Regions from separate parts of the Psychrobacillus sp. FSL H8-0510 genome, predicted to be linked through region 1. Evidence: riboswitches for the same ligand, from Rfam matches in the RefSeq annotation. Region 1 holds a riboswitch; the other holds the start of a gene.

Region 1 (8,278 bases):
ACATTAGATAGATGGTTTTAGTTTATTCAACTAACGGGTGCTTTACTTCAAGATGGAGTAAAGCTTTTTTCTTATTGAATTAACGAAGCGGGTTAGTTGAAGAAGAAAATCCTTTAAAAAGATTGTAGGTTTCAAGAGTTCGAATATACTGTAAATAAAGGAGAGATAAATATGATTTGGTTAATAGTTCTTATTATTCTTTTTGTTATTATCACCTTTGCTTTATTAGTTGACAGAAGAAATAATAAAATTAGTAACAATAATCAGAATCCGATTAATTCAAATGCAAAACCAGGAGAAAGTTCCAACATCTATTTGATGGGAGATAATAGACATAAAAGTGGAGAATAACTCGCAAAATTTACCGTGTTTGTGAAGTAATGTACCTTAACTTTAGTTAAACAAGGCCATCTTAAGGGGGGAAATAGTGACTAAAAGGCAATTTAAATCGTGGTTCTCATTTATGTTTGTAATAATAATCGTGCTAATTGCAAAAAGTTTATGGAAGAACGAAGAGGTTTATTGGGGCGAAATTGTTACTGTAATTATAGCTGGTCTTGTAGGAGGAATAATAGGGATAGCTGGGATATTAATAATAAAGATTTTTAAGAAGTTATTGGAAAAACAGGGACTTTAGCAGAACAGAAATATTAGGAGCTAGTCGTAAGTGTTATACAACTAACAGGTGCTTTAGTAAAAAAGGACAGCAATATAAAATGTACTTGAGATACATATCCCAACTCATTTTTAAGTACATTTTAAATCACCCTTTATCTTTTAACATAACCTACAAAAAAAGAGTTGCCGAAGCAACTCTTTGATCTTAAACTACAGCAAGGCAATTATTATATTGTCAAACTCCAGTCAGCTTCTTTCTTTTAGCTGTTCCAGTAATCGACGAACCTTTTCCTTCTGATTAGTTGTTTCTTCCACAAGAGGTTCGATTTCATACTTATCTTCTATTGATGAAATGTTCACTATGTCCCCTTGTTTTAGTTTAACTTTTATATCAGAACAGAGAATTTGAAGGATTTCTGTTTCATTTGGAGTTTTTAAAAAGACTGCATAATCTCCTTCAAAACGATCGAGCGTATATTTATTCGAATTCACTCACAATCTCTCCTTTGTTATTTAATAATATAGCTGCATCCCCATCATTTCTCCACATTTGCGTAGTAGTCCATTTCAAATAGCCAGCTCCCTCTTTTGCTTTGGGTCCACTTGTGACGTATATTGTTTTCCCTGCTTGCAAGCTAATGTTCGGAAACTTAAATGTTTGATTACCAGCTACGGAAACTAAATGCCATTCTTCTAAATTAACAGCTGACTCACCGGAGTTGGTAATTCCTACTATTTCGCCTCTAAGGTCTTTACTAGAAATATTAATACCTATGGCTTCCGTATTAGCAATTTCAGTTGGCCCAACATTACCATTTGTTATTACGTTATAATCTACTCCATCTGTTTCCACTACTATATTACCAACTATTGCTGTGGCATATAATTGTGAACTTATCCGCTCCAGTCTTGACTTCACCTCTGCATTTGGATGACCATAGGAATTATCTTTTCCATAACTTAAAATGGTAACCTCTGGATTTACTGCTTCTATAAAATCTTGCGAGCTACTAGTGTCCGAACCATGATGTCCTGCTTTCAAAACGGTTGCTTTAACATTCGTCTCTTCTAGTATGTCTTTCTCTACCCTGATATCTGCATCTCCCATCAATAAAAAGGAAGTTTCTCCGTAAGATAATTTTAATACTATAGATGCTTCATTATTATCAGCTGATTTGTCTCCCATATGTATGACAGAGATATCTAACTCCTCATCTAGAGGAATCGTATCGCCAGTTTTTGGCACGATGAATGGTATATTTTTGTCTAATATAAGCTGTAACATTTCCTTATACGTTTGAGAAGTATGTGTTTTTCCAGAGTCCACGAAATTTTTTATAGATATAGAATTCAACACGGAATGTAAGCCTCCGATATGATCGGCATCTGGATGGGTTGCCACAACATAATCGAGCTTCTCAACCCCGTGTTTTCGTAGATAATTTACTACATCTTTTCCAGCATCTTTTGTCCCCCCATCTACTAACAAATTTTTTCCGTCTGGCGATTGTACTAATATTGAATCCCCTTGCCCTACATTTATAAAATGAACCTTCATTTTGTCTCCAGGTTCCACTGGCACTTGTGAAGCTTGTATTGTTTTATCTGGTTGCTGATTGAATGTACAGCCACTAAGTAAAACGGCTATACATAGACTTACTAAAAATGTGATCTTTCTCATATAAAACCTTCCTTTTCGTACTTTGCATGATTCTACCATAGGACACTAAGATTCATATATTAAAGATTCCCTTGACAGTTGATAGCTATTCGCATAGAATAACTGTTTGTGAAAACTAACGTGGTTCGAGAACCTCCCACGGAAAAAAACTAAGGAGAAATGAATAATGAAAACAAAGACTATAGCAGTAACTGGTGTTATTGCCGCTCTTTATGTCGCGGTATCTCTACTAGTGGCTCCTTTTGCATTTGGTGCAGTACAGTTTCGTATTGCGGAGATGTTCAATCACTTAATCGTATTTAATAAAAAATACTTTTTTGGTATTGTATTAGGAGTATTTATAACAAATATGTTCTCTCCAATGGCCGCTTATGACCTAACATTTGGAGTAGCACATTCCATCATTACGTTATCGCTAACGATTTTGGCGACTAAATATGTAAAAGGAAACATAGCACGCATGATTATTAATACAGTGCTATTTACATTTACCATGTGTATTATCGCATTTGAACTAATGCTTGCGCTAGATTTCCCATTCTTCTATACATGGTTAACCGTTGCAGCTGGTGAGTTCACCGTATTAGCTGTCGGTATTCCGATTATTATCGCTTTAGATAAACGATTGAATTTTAAGACGCTAATCTAAATAACTTCACCCGATTCTAGAAAACTAGAACCGGGTGTTTTTTATTTTTCTATTAATCCTTTTTCCACTAAAAAGTCGTGGGCTACATCTTCGGGTTTATCTCCATCAATGTCAACTCTCGCATTCATCTTCAACATATCCTCTTCGGATATTTTACCCGCTAACTCGTTTAGCACGTCCTCAAGCTCTGGAAACTTTTCTAAAGCATCCATACGTACGACTGGAGCTGCATCATATTTAGGGAAAAATCCTAAATCATCCGTTGTCGTTTGCAAGTCAAATCGTTCGATACGTCCATCAGTCGTAAAGGCAGGTATAACATCGACGTCTCCGTTTTTCAATGCTTCATACATAACATTAGGATCTAGACTTTGCGTTTCAGAAAATACAAATGGATATGTATTTATTAAATCATCAAAGCCGTCTCCTTTTCTTTCATAAAATGCATGAGGGGCCCCAAATACCATACCACCAGTTTTAGAAGCTTCTACCAATTCTGAGTAAGTTTCTGCATTGTACTCATTATCTTTTGTATAAGCTAGTGTATACGTATTTTCAAATCCAAGTGGACTTAACCAAGTAGCCTCAAACTTTTCCTCATAGCCTTTCCTTACTTTTTCTAATACACTATCTGAGCTTTCTCCTACTTCAGATTCTTCTTTTAAAACATCCTTTAAGCCTGTGCCAGTGTACTCAACATAAAGATCAATATCACCTTTTTCCAAAGCGGGAGTCATAATTGCTACTTCTCCTAGACCTTCCTTATATTCCACATCAATATCTGTTTTTTCCTCAATATATTGGCCTAAAATTTGTGGGAGTATAAATTGTTCCGTCCACGGCTTCCCACTAATTACTAATGCTTCATCTGAATTCGAACAAGCACTTAAAAGCATCACTCCTGCAATTCCTACTAATCCTATTATCTTTTTCATCTCTTCATCCTCCAGTTTTCATTCCTTTTGGTGTAGCTTTTTTCTCAATCCATTTCAATAGCAGATCAAACAGAATTGCTAGTAACGCAACTGGTAATGCCCCTGCTAATACGAGCGAATTATTGTATGATTGCAATCCACGGTAAATTACGTCTCCCAACCCACCTGCTCCAACAAATGTTGCCAAGGTAGCAATACCTACAGTTAGAACTGTAGCCGTTCGAATACCTGCCATTATAAATGGCAAAGCAAGCGGAAATTCAATTTGCCAGAGCAACTGACCTTTCGTCATACCCATTCCTCTTCCAGCTTCAATCATAGATTCGTCGATATTGGAAATCCCGGTATATGTATTACGTAAAATAGGTAAAAGTGCATAAATTATTAAGGCTATTAAAGCTGTTTTAGCACCAATTCCTATTAATGGAACGAGGAAGCCAAAAAGCGCTAAGCTAGGTATTGTCTGAAAGATCGCGGTGATTCCTATAACTGGCTCTGCTATTCTACGATACCTTGCAACTAATATACCTAAAGGTAAGGCAATAGCAATACCAACGGCTAAAGCTACAAATGATAAGTAAATATGCTGCATAAACGCCTCTTGTATTAAATCTGAACGACTTTGAACCGTCTCTATAAAGGTACTCACTTATACCACCTCTTCCTTCGCTAATATTGCACGAAGTAGGATAGATTGATTTACAAAGCCCAGCACCTTGTTGTTACCCTTCACTAGAAGGCCATGTGTAGTTCCGTTTTCTAGTAAAGCAATAGCCTCTTCTATTAACATAGCTGCATCGACTTCTATATAAGGAGCTTCCCATTCGCCGTCAAAAAAGGAGGAAAAGTCCTTTAGCTCCTTTTTTCCAACAGATTTTTTCCGATTAATTCTTTCGATTCCGATATAGTTTTTCACAAAATCATTGATAGGGTTTTCTATTAACTCTGTAGGTGTCCCAATCTGCTCAATCATGCCATCTTTCATGACTATAACCATATCTGCAATTTTCAATGCTTCATCAATATCATGTGTAACAAAGACAATTGTTTTCTTTATCTTTTCTTGTAAATACTTTATCTCATTTTGCAATTGTTCCCGGCTAATCGGATCCAGTGCACTAAATGGTTCATCCATTAATATAATATCTGGATTCGCAGCTAGTGCACGCACAACACCAATTCGTTGTTGCTGACCACCACTTAACTCAAGTGGGTATTTTCGTAAAAACTGTTCGGGTTTAAGTCCTACCATATTCATTAATTCGTAAATACGGGTTGCCGTTTTTTCCTTTGGCCAGCCCTTCAAGTTTGGGACTAGTGCAGCATTTTTTTCAATAGTCATATGAGGAAATAAGCCAATGCGCTGAATTACATATCCAATTGTTTTCCTTAGTTCAACAGGATCGATAGCAGAAATTGCCTTGTCGCCTACGTAAATTTCTCCAGACGTCGGAGTTTCTAAACGATTAATAAGTTTTAGAAGGGTTGTTTTACCACAACCACTCGGTCCTATGATGACCACTAATTGCTCCTTTGGAATTGTTAAAGAGACCCCTTGCAAAGCTTTCGTTCCGTCTGGAAACACCTTCGTAATATTCTCGAAACGAATCAAATTGTATGCCCCCTTATCTATACTATATTTACTAACCTCTATGTATACCCTGAAAAGTTTAAGATAAAGCATTCGATTGCTCTATTTATGACTTTTATTTGAAATCTGTTTTAATGAATCTACTACATAGTTCAGATAGCTTTATAAGAAAGTTTTTACTCACTGTTAAACTGAATTTACTTGGCTCATCGCTCGTTTACTCACTAAGCGGATACTATTCCTAGTTTTTTACTCTCAACTATTAATGCAGCCATATAAAAAAACCGCCTCCCTTTTAGGAAACGGTTTACTCTATTTTTATTCTTTTACAAATTCGATTGTGCTTCGAACTGTATCGATTGGACGAACTAGTCCTTCAATTTGTTCGCGCTGTGGTTCTAGGAATGGAGGTAATGACAATTTTTCCCCAAGTGTTTCATAAGATTCGTCCCCCATAAATCCTGGACCATCTGTGGCAAACTCAAACAGAATGCCGTTTGCAACTCTTGAATACAAGGATTGGAAAAAGAAGCGATCGACAAATCCAGATGTTTTGAAGCCAAAGCTTTCCATCCGTTGTGTCCATTCATCTAATACTGCTCGATCTTCCACTCGGAAGGCTGCATGATGAACAGTTCCGAAACCTTGACGACCTGGAGGAAGTATGACGTTTTTTTCTATTATAACCTGTGCACCATTACCACCCTCACCTACTTCAAATAAGTGGAATGACCCGTTTTGTCCAATCTCTTTAAATAATAATACCTTTTCAAGCACTTCTTTCATGTAGTCAAATTCAGCAATGCGTATAGTAATCGGTCCTAGACCAGTTATAGCAAATTCTAGTGGGATGGGACCTTTTTGCCATGGTGTGCCTGCTGCTACACCATTATTGTTTTCATCTGATACTAGTTGATATTGTTGGTCGTCAAAATCTACAAATGATAACACCTGAGTTCCGAATTGCTCTTGTATGCCAGTATGTTTTACATTTAGGCGGTCAAAACGTTTTACCCAGTAATCTAACGCAGCATCAGTAGGTACGCGGAAGCCAGTACGATATATTTCGTTCGTACCGTGTGTCCCTTTTGGTATGTTTGGAAAATCGAAGAACGTCATATCCGTTCCTGCCCCACCAACATCGTCAGCAAAAAACAAATGATATGTTTGAATATCATCTTGGTTGACTGTTTTCTTAACGAGTCTCATGCCTAATACATAAGTGAAAAATCTATAGTTTTCTTCTGCACTACTTGTAATAGCAGTAACATGGTGTATTCCTTTTAAGTGATTCATCTATATTCCTCCAATAATTTATCTTTAATTTAAGTATCTCTAATTCAAAGTAATTTTATCATGGATATTAAAACCTGTCAATAATGCTATCCTTCCACAGATTTATAAAATAAAACCTCTAATAGAGTTAATTTTTCTTCCAATAAAAAAACTGTCCCATAGTGGAGACAGTTTTAGCTTGTTCATCAAACTTCTATATGTGTTCCAATGCTTTTTTCTTTGGCTTTTATATAGGCGCCCTTAGCTACAGCCAAATCAAAATAGGCCGCTCCTACAGATTTGAATATAGTAATTTCATCATCCTCTTCTCGACCATTTACTTGTCGTGCAACAAGCTGCCCTATTTCTCCGTGAACATCATTAAATGACCACTCCCCAATACTCTCAGCATGTATCAGTTCACCAGCTTCATCCTTCACTCCTGCTAAATCATCCACAACTACTTTAGAAGCACGTTTTATAGTTGTTACATCTAGCTCCAACATATGTGGTAAATAAGAACCTACACCATTAATATGTGTGCCTGGTTGTAAGTCATTCCCATTAAATACAGGTTCGACTGAACGAGTTGCACAGCAAATGATATGCGCCTGACGAACTGCTACAGATACGTCTTCTGCTATTTCAAAAGGAACTTCTATACCAAAATCTTTTAACTGCTCTCCAAATTGCTGTGCTTTTTTTGCAGTACGATTAAATAATATAATTCGATCGATATCTCGAACTGCAAGTACGCCTAAAGTTTGTTCAAAAGCCATGGCCCCAGTACCAATAACCGTCAATACCTTTGCATTTTTTCTAGCTAAATAATTGGTAGCAATAGCACTTAGGGCTCCCGTTCGTAATCGAGTTAAGTAAGAAGCGTTCAACATTGCCACATGCTCCCCATTTTTGGCGTCCGATAATAGAACAACCCCTTGTGTCGTTGGTTTTCCATTAGTTGGATTGTTTGGATAGATAGTTACTACTTTAACAGCAGTTACTTCCTCTACTAAATCCGCACTCGGCATGTAAAGGGCTGATGCCTCATGTTGTGGAAATTCGATTACAGTCCGATGCGGGTTTGAAATTTTCTCAGCTACTTTCGCCTTCAACACTTCTTCTACATCTTTTATTGCTTCATTCATATTATATGTACGCATAATTTGTTGTTCATTCACTATTAACATTATGTGACCCTCCAATGATGAAAAACTCGTCTTTTCACTCACGTGCAAAGACGAGTTTTGTTATTAGACTTTGCTTAATTCTTTTTCAACTTTAATACTTTTGCTACCTGGTTTTATTAACGGACTTTCCTCATCTAAGTTTTCCTGACTGCGGTCTTTTACTGCCCAAATAGCGATTAAAGAGATTACTGCTGTGAACATGATATATACTGCAACTGGCACATAAGAACCGTTAAACTGTAACATCAGGCTCGCCGCTACCAATGGGGCAGTTCCTCCAGCTAAAGCCGCTCCAATTTGGTACCCTAATGTAACTCCAGTATAACGAACCTTCGCATT
Region 2 (8,278 bases), 2.7 Mb from region 1:
AGGCTACAGAAAATGTTGCAATGAACACTGTTGATGCAACTAATAATGCTGCAAAGAATTTAACAGGTAATAAAAAAAATCGTTAGACTAAAAATTGTGCAATTTACAAGAACAATGTTAGATAAAAACGCCCATTGGGCGTTTTTTATATGGACGATTCAGAAACGTGTAATTAAAATACAATGCCAAAAGAGATGTTAGAGGATTTATATGTTCTACATTATAAGTATGAGGAAAGTAGCATTCCCTTAGAATTATTCTTCTCTTGGATTTGTTTTCTTATGCTGTTTATTTACATGAAAATTGTCGATTTCCCGGGAAATATTTCGAATTACATCTAAACCTTTTCTTTTTACATTACCTGCAGATATATTTTAGGTGCGAGACTAGTATTATTACTTTATGATAAAAAAGTATCTTCACAGTAAAACTTCTGTTGAAGATACTCCTTTGCATTCTTATTATTCTTCCACTAAATAATGATATATATCGTATTGCACTGGCTGTTCAAGAATCATGTTCATAGTTACAACTGGAATCTGCTTACCGTTTTTGTCAAACATCACTTCTTCTTGTGGGCTATTTTCTGCAACCGTAGTCGTACCGACATAATAAAAATCAAAGCCTTCACCGTCGTCTTTTTTAGTGAATAAGTGAATGTCCAAATTAGTTTCTTTCGCTCGCAAAATAGCTTTAACCTCATTGGATTCTAATGTTAGTTTACTGCGAGTAAACCAGCGAAATAAATCGGGTGCCAAAAATTCATCGCCATATGCTACGCTCGAATCTACTTCGTCTTTTTTGTGATAGGTCACAAAAACTGGGCAAGTTCCATGTTTTACTCGATAACCATAGATTGTGGAGGAATCGTCCTTTGCCCAATTTAATAAACGACAAGTATCTCTTCGTGAATATTTTTTATAAAGAGTCAGTGGCCGTGTTTGATCATATTGTTTATTTTTAATTTGAGCGCAGATAACAATGTCTTCTATAAGATTTTTGTAGAATGGGTTACGCAAACTTGTTTGAATATCAGTATTAAATTGATATTTGTTATTAATTAATTCGATAATTGGCTTAGAACCAAATTTTATTTGGTCATTTGACACATGGAATTTTAATGCAAATATATTTTCTACTGATTCAATTGTTTCTTTATCTGCATATGTTCCAAAATCTTTTAATCTGCTAACATATTCATCTTTATTAATGGAATCATTTTGAAGTAGAGAATCTACTAAAAGAACTTCATGTATTCTTTTCCCATTTAAAATTTCTTTTGAAAGCATTGTCAGAATGGCTATTTCATACTCAGTGAGTGAAGGCATTACTTCTTTCATTTTTAGCAAAAATGCATAGTAATTTTCTGAGTAACCGGTGATGACTTCAGGGTCCAGTGAATTCTGTTCAATAAAATCGTACATTGTGGGTATTCTTCCAAGACGGTTCTTTACTTCCGTATAGGAATCTCTTAGTGTTTTTAAAGTCGAAAGATTTGTGTTGTTAATTGCATCAAAAATGCGTTTCTTAGCAATCTCTTCAAAGTTTATTGTTGAAACACCTTGGATATAGTCAGTATTAACCGTTCTACGGCGGACATTATCCTTATTCATGGATTGGTCACCTGAAAGAGCAATAGGGATTAAATAGTTGTTTTTATAGTTGCCGATGAAATCAATAATAGTTACATACTCTTTTTCATTATGCTTGCGTAGTCCACGTCCCAGTTGTTGAATAAAAATTATACTTGACTGTGTTTGGCGTAGCATGATGATTTGGTTTAAAAACGGAATATCAATACCCTCATTAAAGATATCTACGGTTAAAATATAATCTAGTTGGTATTGTTCTAATTTGCGAATTGCATCTTCTCTTTCAGGTTGTGAATTATCACCTGTAAGGGCAATAGTTTTTAAGCCTTGGGTATTTAACACTTCTGAAAGGGCATGTGTTTCTTGCTTAGAGCTACAGAAAATTAATCCTCGTACCCGCTTTCCTGAATAGCCATAGTAGTTAACTTTTTCGAGAATATGATGAACACGCTCTTGCGATACAAGTTTTTGCAAGGTAGATGTGTCATCAATTATTTCTCCATTCCTCTCATAATCTATCACACCAAAGTAATGAAATGGACAAAGCATTTCCTCTTCAAGAGCGGCCTGTAGCCGAATTTCATAAGCTATATTGTAATCAAAGAGCTCAAAGATGTTAAAGCTGTCGGTACGTTCAGGAGTCGCTGTCATTCCAAGTAAGAAATTAGGCTCAAAATAATTAATAATATTCAGGTAAGAATCTGCACCTGCACGATGTACTTCATCTATTAAAATATAGTCGAATTCATCTTTTGCGAATTGTTGTAAATGCCGTTCTGAAGAGAGAGTTTGAACTGTTGCAAATAAGTATCTTGCGCTTGTATCTTTTGAATTACCTGAAAGTATTCCAAACTCATCTTCATGACCCCCTAATACTTTTCGGTAGTCTTGAAGTGCCTTCTTTAAAATTTGTTCCCTATGAACAACAAAGAGCATCTTTTTAGGGGCAAAGTTACGAACATCAAAAGCAGATAGATATGTTTTTCCTGTACCAGTCGCAGAGATTATTAATCCCTTTTTAGCACCGGTATCACGAAGATTCTTTAATTGTTTCAGCGCATATTTTGCATTTTATTTGGTTGAATAGCAAGACTATCGGCCAATTGGTTTGTGAGATATTCTGCGTTCACTTCAAATACGTTGGAGGTTGCCTGATTAACAAAGGGCTGTTGTTCATAATTCAGATTGTAGTTGTTAATCCATTCTACAGTTAGAGGGATGGCTTCATTCCATGCTTCTTCAAACTGATTCTTAAAGTGGTGGATGATTTCTCCATCTTCCAAAGAAGTTAAATAGATATTCCATTCATAGTTAGCTTTTAAAGCGCTATCCGTTAGATTTGAGCTTCCTACTATTAAAGAATAATAGTCTTTATGTTCGAATATATAACCTTTAGAGTGGAAGCCTTTCACGCCAGTCAGACGGACTTCGACATTGTCTAGTTTTAATAATTCTTTAAACATTTTAGGTTGATTGAAATTTAAAAAAGTAGATGTCATAATGCGGCCTTTGATACCTTTTAGCTGCAAGTCTAATAGCATAGTTTTTAAAGTTGCTAAACCACCCTCAGTAATAAAAGCTACGGAAAAAGTGAAGGTTTGGCACGTTTTCATCTCTTGAAGAAGTGTGGATAAAACATTTTCATGTGCTTTATTTGATAGCAGCTTAGGCTTAAACTGTCCTGAAACGGGATTACTTTTATCAATAAAGCCTTTATGTAAGGAATTTTTCATTTTGCGAATTAGTTGATCCAACTTGACCACTTCTTTTCATTCAAATTTTCCAAATTACATACTTTCATTCGCTATTTTTTCAACTGCTGGAATATCAGCAGCAGCAAAGTTCAGTGTATGTAAATTTTCCCGAGTAACCCATCTTGTGTCGGCATGCTCCGTTGCAATTGGAGTACCATTTAATAATTTCGCTTTATAAGTTTCGAGTCTGACGATAAATTTTTCATATTCATAAGTCGTATCTTCTACTTTTTGACCAACCACAATTGTACAATTAAATTCTTCTGTAATTTCTCGTTGTAAAGCCTGTTCGGGTGTTTCTTCAGCTTCAATTTTACCACCCGGGAACTCCCAAAGATCGGGAAGTGACATAATGGGACTTCTTAACGCACAAAATATTTCGCTTTTCTCATTTTCAATAATTGCCCCAACTACATGGACTAATTTTTTCATTATGTATCACCCTAATTTCAGTTTATACCTATATCATAGCTGATTTTAAAGTAATGATCAGCAAGTAACTTTAAATGATAGGAATTTACTGATTGTTATATATCTAACTGTGGTTTCTATATGGGTATTAATAGAGGGGGAACATATATGATCTGCTGTTTGTTTAATAATTTATGAATGGGGTGGTATTTAAAGCTGATTGGAGAAAATGTTAAGTAGATATAGTACGGAGAGATATACAGTGAAGGCAATGAGGAACTTATTGGATAAGCCGGGGTAGGGAGTACGTATAACAAAAAGTAGATACTCCACATAGTAGAGGTATCTACTTTTCTATGTTTCTGAGTCTCTTTGATAATCTAAATCTCTCCTAGGCTAAGATAGTTTGTAATATAAGCTTTAATAGCTCTTCTGTTGTTTCGGGTAATTGTTCGGGTAAGCTTAATGGATGTTTCATCTCTGTTCCTCCTTTAATCTCGTATTCTATTATCAATATAGGCAATCTAGTTAAAATTTATGCATGATATTATAAAAAAGTTTTGAATCTCTTAAATGGAGATTTGGAAATTCATTTGACTAGAATGCCTATTTGACGTCTTGGTCAATATTCTATATTATGATTGCATACCCGTACTTGACCGGGAGAGGTTCATAGCTTATACCCTCTATAAAAAACTATGGATACATGACTATTCGCCATGTCCATATAATTTGGACGTGGCTTTTTTGTTTTTATCCTTTTGTTTGTATAGATTGGTCTGTGAAGCCTCTTTTGAAAGTGTTGGGAAACATTTTTTATAGGAGGTTTTTTTATTATGTCTGGAAGAAGTCATGATGAAGGTTTGAAGGATTTAACACTGTTAGGGAACCAAGGCACAAAATATTCATTTGATTATGCACCTGAGGTATTGGAGTCGGTAGATAATTTACATTCTACTCGGGATTATTTTGTGAAGTTTAACTGCCCAGAATTCACAAGTTTGTGCCCAATTACCAATCAGCCGGATTTTGCAACGATGTACATCTCGTATATACCGGATAAAAAAATTGTAGAAAGTAAATCGTTAAAATTATATTTATTTAGTTTCAGGAATCACGGGGATTTCCATGAGGACTGTGTGAACATCATCATGAACGATTTAATCGAATTGCTAGATCCAAGATATATCGAAGTATGGGGTAAATTCACTCCACGTGGAGGTATTTCTATTGATCCTTGGTGTAATTATGGAAGACCTGGAACGAAATATGTAGAAATAGCAGATTTTCGTTTGATGAACCATGACTTATATCCAGAGAAAATTGATAATCGTTAATGGAATAATCATATGAAAGGCAGAAGTGCTAAAATCCTGAAACTAGGGGCTAGGCGCTAGAGATAGACAATCTAAAAAATTCAGAAGATGACAGCATTCTTCCTTATGGTGCTGTTTTGTCGATATAAGGGAGTTTAAACGGGTGAAGCAGGAAAAGGCAATTATTGTGTTTAGTGGAGGACAGGATAGCACGACCTGTCTGTTTTGGGCAAAAGAACGTTTTAAAGAGATTGAGGCAGTGACTTTTGATTATGGGCAAAGACATAGTCTTGAAATCGAATGTGCAAAGGAAATAGCTAAGGAGCTTGGTGTAAAGCATCACATTCTGGATATGTCGCTTTTAAATCAGTTGGCACCGAATGCTTTGACGCGAGATGACATAAAGGTAGAGGACGGGGAAGATGGGGGATTGCCGTCGACTTTTGTACCTGGTCGAAATCTGCTCTTTTTATCTTTTGCTGGGGTCTTAGCGAGCCAGGTAGGTGCAAAGCATATCGTAACTGGAGTGTGTGAAACTGATTTTAGTGGTTATCCAGATTGTCGTGATATTTTCGTGAAATCCTTAAACGTCACATTAAATCTTTCTATGGATACTACTTTTGTGATCGATACACCACTCATGTGGTTGGACAAGGCACAAACATGGGAACTTGCAGATCAGCTTGGAGCGCTCGAATTTGTTCGAGAGAAAACGTTGACTTGTTATAACGGTGTAATAGCAGATGGCTGTGGGGAATGCCCAGCATGTAAGCTGAGAAATAAAGGATTAGAAGATTATTTAACTTCTAAATCTATTGAAGGAGTAACATTATGAGAATTTTATTTTATTTAGTATCGATTGTGATTGCTAATGTCGTAACAGCAGCTTTTGCACCTTTACAGTTCGGGATGTTTATCGTCCCTATGGGAACATTGTTCGTGGGTGCTACCTTCATTTTTAGAGATCTTGTACAAAACAAATATGGTAGAGCAAAGACGTACTTATTCATTTTCATAGCTTTAGCATTATCAGCATTAGTGTCATTTATGTTGGGAGATACATTATTAATTGTATTTGCATCGGCAATTTCATTTGTTGTTGCTGAAACAGCAGATACAGAGATATATACAAGATTGAAACTACCCATGGCTTGGCGTGTATTCTATAGTGGGATTGTTGGTGGATTCCTGGATTCAGTCATTTTTGTCATAATAGGCTTGAGTCCTCTGGGAGCAAATATTCTTCCATGGGAAGCCGTGCCAGCCGCTATTGTAGGGCAAATTATCGTGAAAACCGTTATTCAGACAATCGGAGCGCTTATTTTGAGTCGGGTTTATGTAATGAAGGAAAAACGTCTTCTTTCTGAATGATTATATAAAAATTAAAATATTATAATTTAGCCTTCCAATAGACTTGGAAGGCTATTTATGATTTTACAGATTATGTAGGGGATGACCTTTGACTTCACTAATAATACTGTTACTGGTGTAGAGATGTATGATGATTATGCACTAGTTTCTACTAACGAGGAATTTGATTTTATAAATGCAGCTGGTGAATACACGTATTACAATCGGAATAAAGTATACACGGTAGTAATCAATAGTTCGGGTTATTATCAAATTACGAATATAGACATTTACGAATGATATGGTTGTAACAAGGTAATTACTTGAATACCCTAGTAATCTCCAGTAGACTAATAATTACCATAATTGACAACTGAGGAGAGAAATGCCCATGGAGATTTCTATAACAAAAGCTTTACGTGAGTTAAAAACATTGGATGCGCGCATTTTAAAAAAGATTAATGAGACAACTTTCGCAGCCTCTAAAAAACCGAAAGAGAATATTCGTGGATTTAAGACCGTTGAGGAGTTTGAAAAGGAAGCGAAAGAAAGTATACAATCCATAAAAGATTTGATGGATCGCAGAAAACAAATCAAAAAATCGATTGTAGAATCTAACGCTACAACTTTAGTAGAGGTTTCCGGAGTCAAAATGACGGTGGCTGATGCAATTGAGCGTAAAAACTTTATTGAAATTGAAAAAACTCTCCTTCGTAAGATGAATAACGATTATGCTCAGTCTCAGGAAAAAGTAGAAGTGAATAATGAACTTGCACAAGATCGATTAGACACACAGTTAAATAATATGATTTCTAAAGATGGTAAAACAGATTTAACAGCGGTGGAAGGCTACAAAAAGTTGTTTTGGGAATCTGAGGAAACAAAACTAATTGACCCGATCCACATAAAAGAAATCACCACTAAGATGACTTTAGATATTGAATCCTTTGAAGATGACGTAGATGTAGCGCTAAGTGAAATTAATGCTCGTACACTAATCACTATTAAACAATAAGTAAGCTTGGAATTTGCTGTTATAGCGAAAAAGAAGAAAGTTTCCCCGTTTGCAGGGTCTGGGTAAATCCCTGCTCCCAACTATAGTATTTACGAAAGCTATAAAGCTTAAAGCTCAACCCTTAAAGCTAAAAGGTTAACCATCAAAGCTCTTATATTCTAACGCTCAATATTTAGCGATAAAAAATCTATAAAATCTCGGATAACAGGTGCCGTAGGATTTGAAACTTCCTTTCTTCGCCTCCGAGCAGCTATGACAGCACAAAAAGAGTGGTCCTTCAGGATCGCTCTTTTTGTTTGCATTTTTTTCTTCCTGCACCATCCTGCAGATTCCTGAGTAATAATTTAGAATATTAGTTAATTACCCAATTTTTTAAAAACTTTTTTCGCAGTTGTAAGTCTAATAAATAGGGACGATTGAAATGAGGTGATATTTTGAGTGAAAAGATGTTAGTAAGGAAAGCGATTAAAGGGGATGAAGAAGCTTTTTTAGCGTTAATCCATTCATATGAAGAGGCATTATATCGAACGGCTATTTCTTATTTAAAAAATGAAGGAGATGCACTAGAAGCCCTTCAGGAAGTGACATATAGAGCTTTTATAGGTATAAAAACAGTAAGAGAGCCAGCCTATTTTAAAACATGGCTAATTCGAATTATGATGAATTACTGTCAAGATATCCTTAAGAAGAGCAAGTGGGAAGTACCAGATGATAGGATATTTTACATACAAGGAATAAGAGAGGACTATAACTTTTTTGAGGTTGAAGAGGCTCTATTAAGTTTATCTGATTATGAAAGAGAGTTATTACATTTAAAATACTTTGAAGATGTCAAAATAA

The links. Region 1 has a riboswitch for preQ1 ahead of MHI40_RS15530 (QueT transporter family protein). Riboswitches for the same ligand answer to the same signal wherever they lie in the genome.
Region 2: linked by a shared signal. The riboswitch ahead of queF (preQ(1) synthase) and the one ahead of MHI40_RS15530 (QueT transporter family protein) in region 1 are both predicted to bind preQ1.

What each region holds. Positions count from the first base shown of each region.
Region 1 covers NZ_JBBOYZ010000001.1:3,038,389-3,046,666, forward strand. Annotated here, with positions in the region: gene MHI40_RS15505 (hypothetical protein) at 1-21, shown strand, start outside; gene MHI40_RS15510 (hypothetical protein) at 172-351, shown strand; gene MHI40_RS15515 (hypothetical protein) at 428-637, shown strand; gene MHI40_RS15520 (DUF3006 domain-containing protein) at 865-1,110, opposite strand; gene MHI40_RS15525 (MBL fold metallo-hydrolase) at 1,097-2,299, opposite strand; PreQ1 riboswitch class I at 2,414-2,458, shown strand; gene MHI40_RS15530 (QueT transporter family protein) at 2,466-2,948, shown strand; gene MHI40_RS15535 (glycine betaine ABC transporter substrate-binding protein) at 2,990-3,883, opposite strand; gene MHI40_RS15540 (ABC transporter permease) at 3,888-4,475, opposite strand; gene MHI40_RS15545 (ABC transporter ATP-binding protein) at 4,533-5,495, opposite strand; gene MHI40_RS15550 (ring-cleaving dioxygenase) at 5,793-6,770, opposite strand; gene MHI40_RS15555 (ornithine cyclodeaminase family protein) at 6,956-7,939, opposite strand; gene MHI40_RS15560 (MFS transporter) at 8,003-8,278, opposite strand, start outside.
Region 2 covers NZ_JBBOYZ010000001.1:295,801-304,078, forward strand. Annotated here, with positions in the region: gene MHI40_RS01485 (hypothetical protein) at 1-86, shown strand, start outside; partial or broken gene MHI40_RS01490 (DUF3427 domain-containing protein) at 462-3,346, opposite strand; gene MHI40_RS01495 ((deoxy)nucleoside triphosphate pyrophosphohydrolase) at 3,380-3,778, opposite strand; gene MHI40_RS01500 (hypothetical protein) at 4,149-4,280, opposite strand; PreQ1 riboswitch class I at 4,417-4,463, shown strand; gene queF (preQ(1) synthase) at 4,594-5,094, shown strand; gene queC (7-cyano-7-deazaguanine synthase QueC) at 5,237-5,908, shown strand; gene MHI40_RS01515 (VUT family protein) at 5,905-6,444, shown strand; gene MHI40_RS01520 (TcaA NTF2-like domain-containing protein) at 6,526-6,723, shown strand; gene MHI40_RS01525 (hypothetical protein) at 6,815-7,438, shown strand; gene MHI40_RS01530 (sigma-70 family RNA polymerase sigma factor) at 7,873-8,278, shown strand, end outside.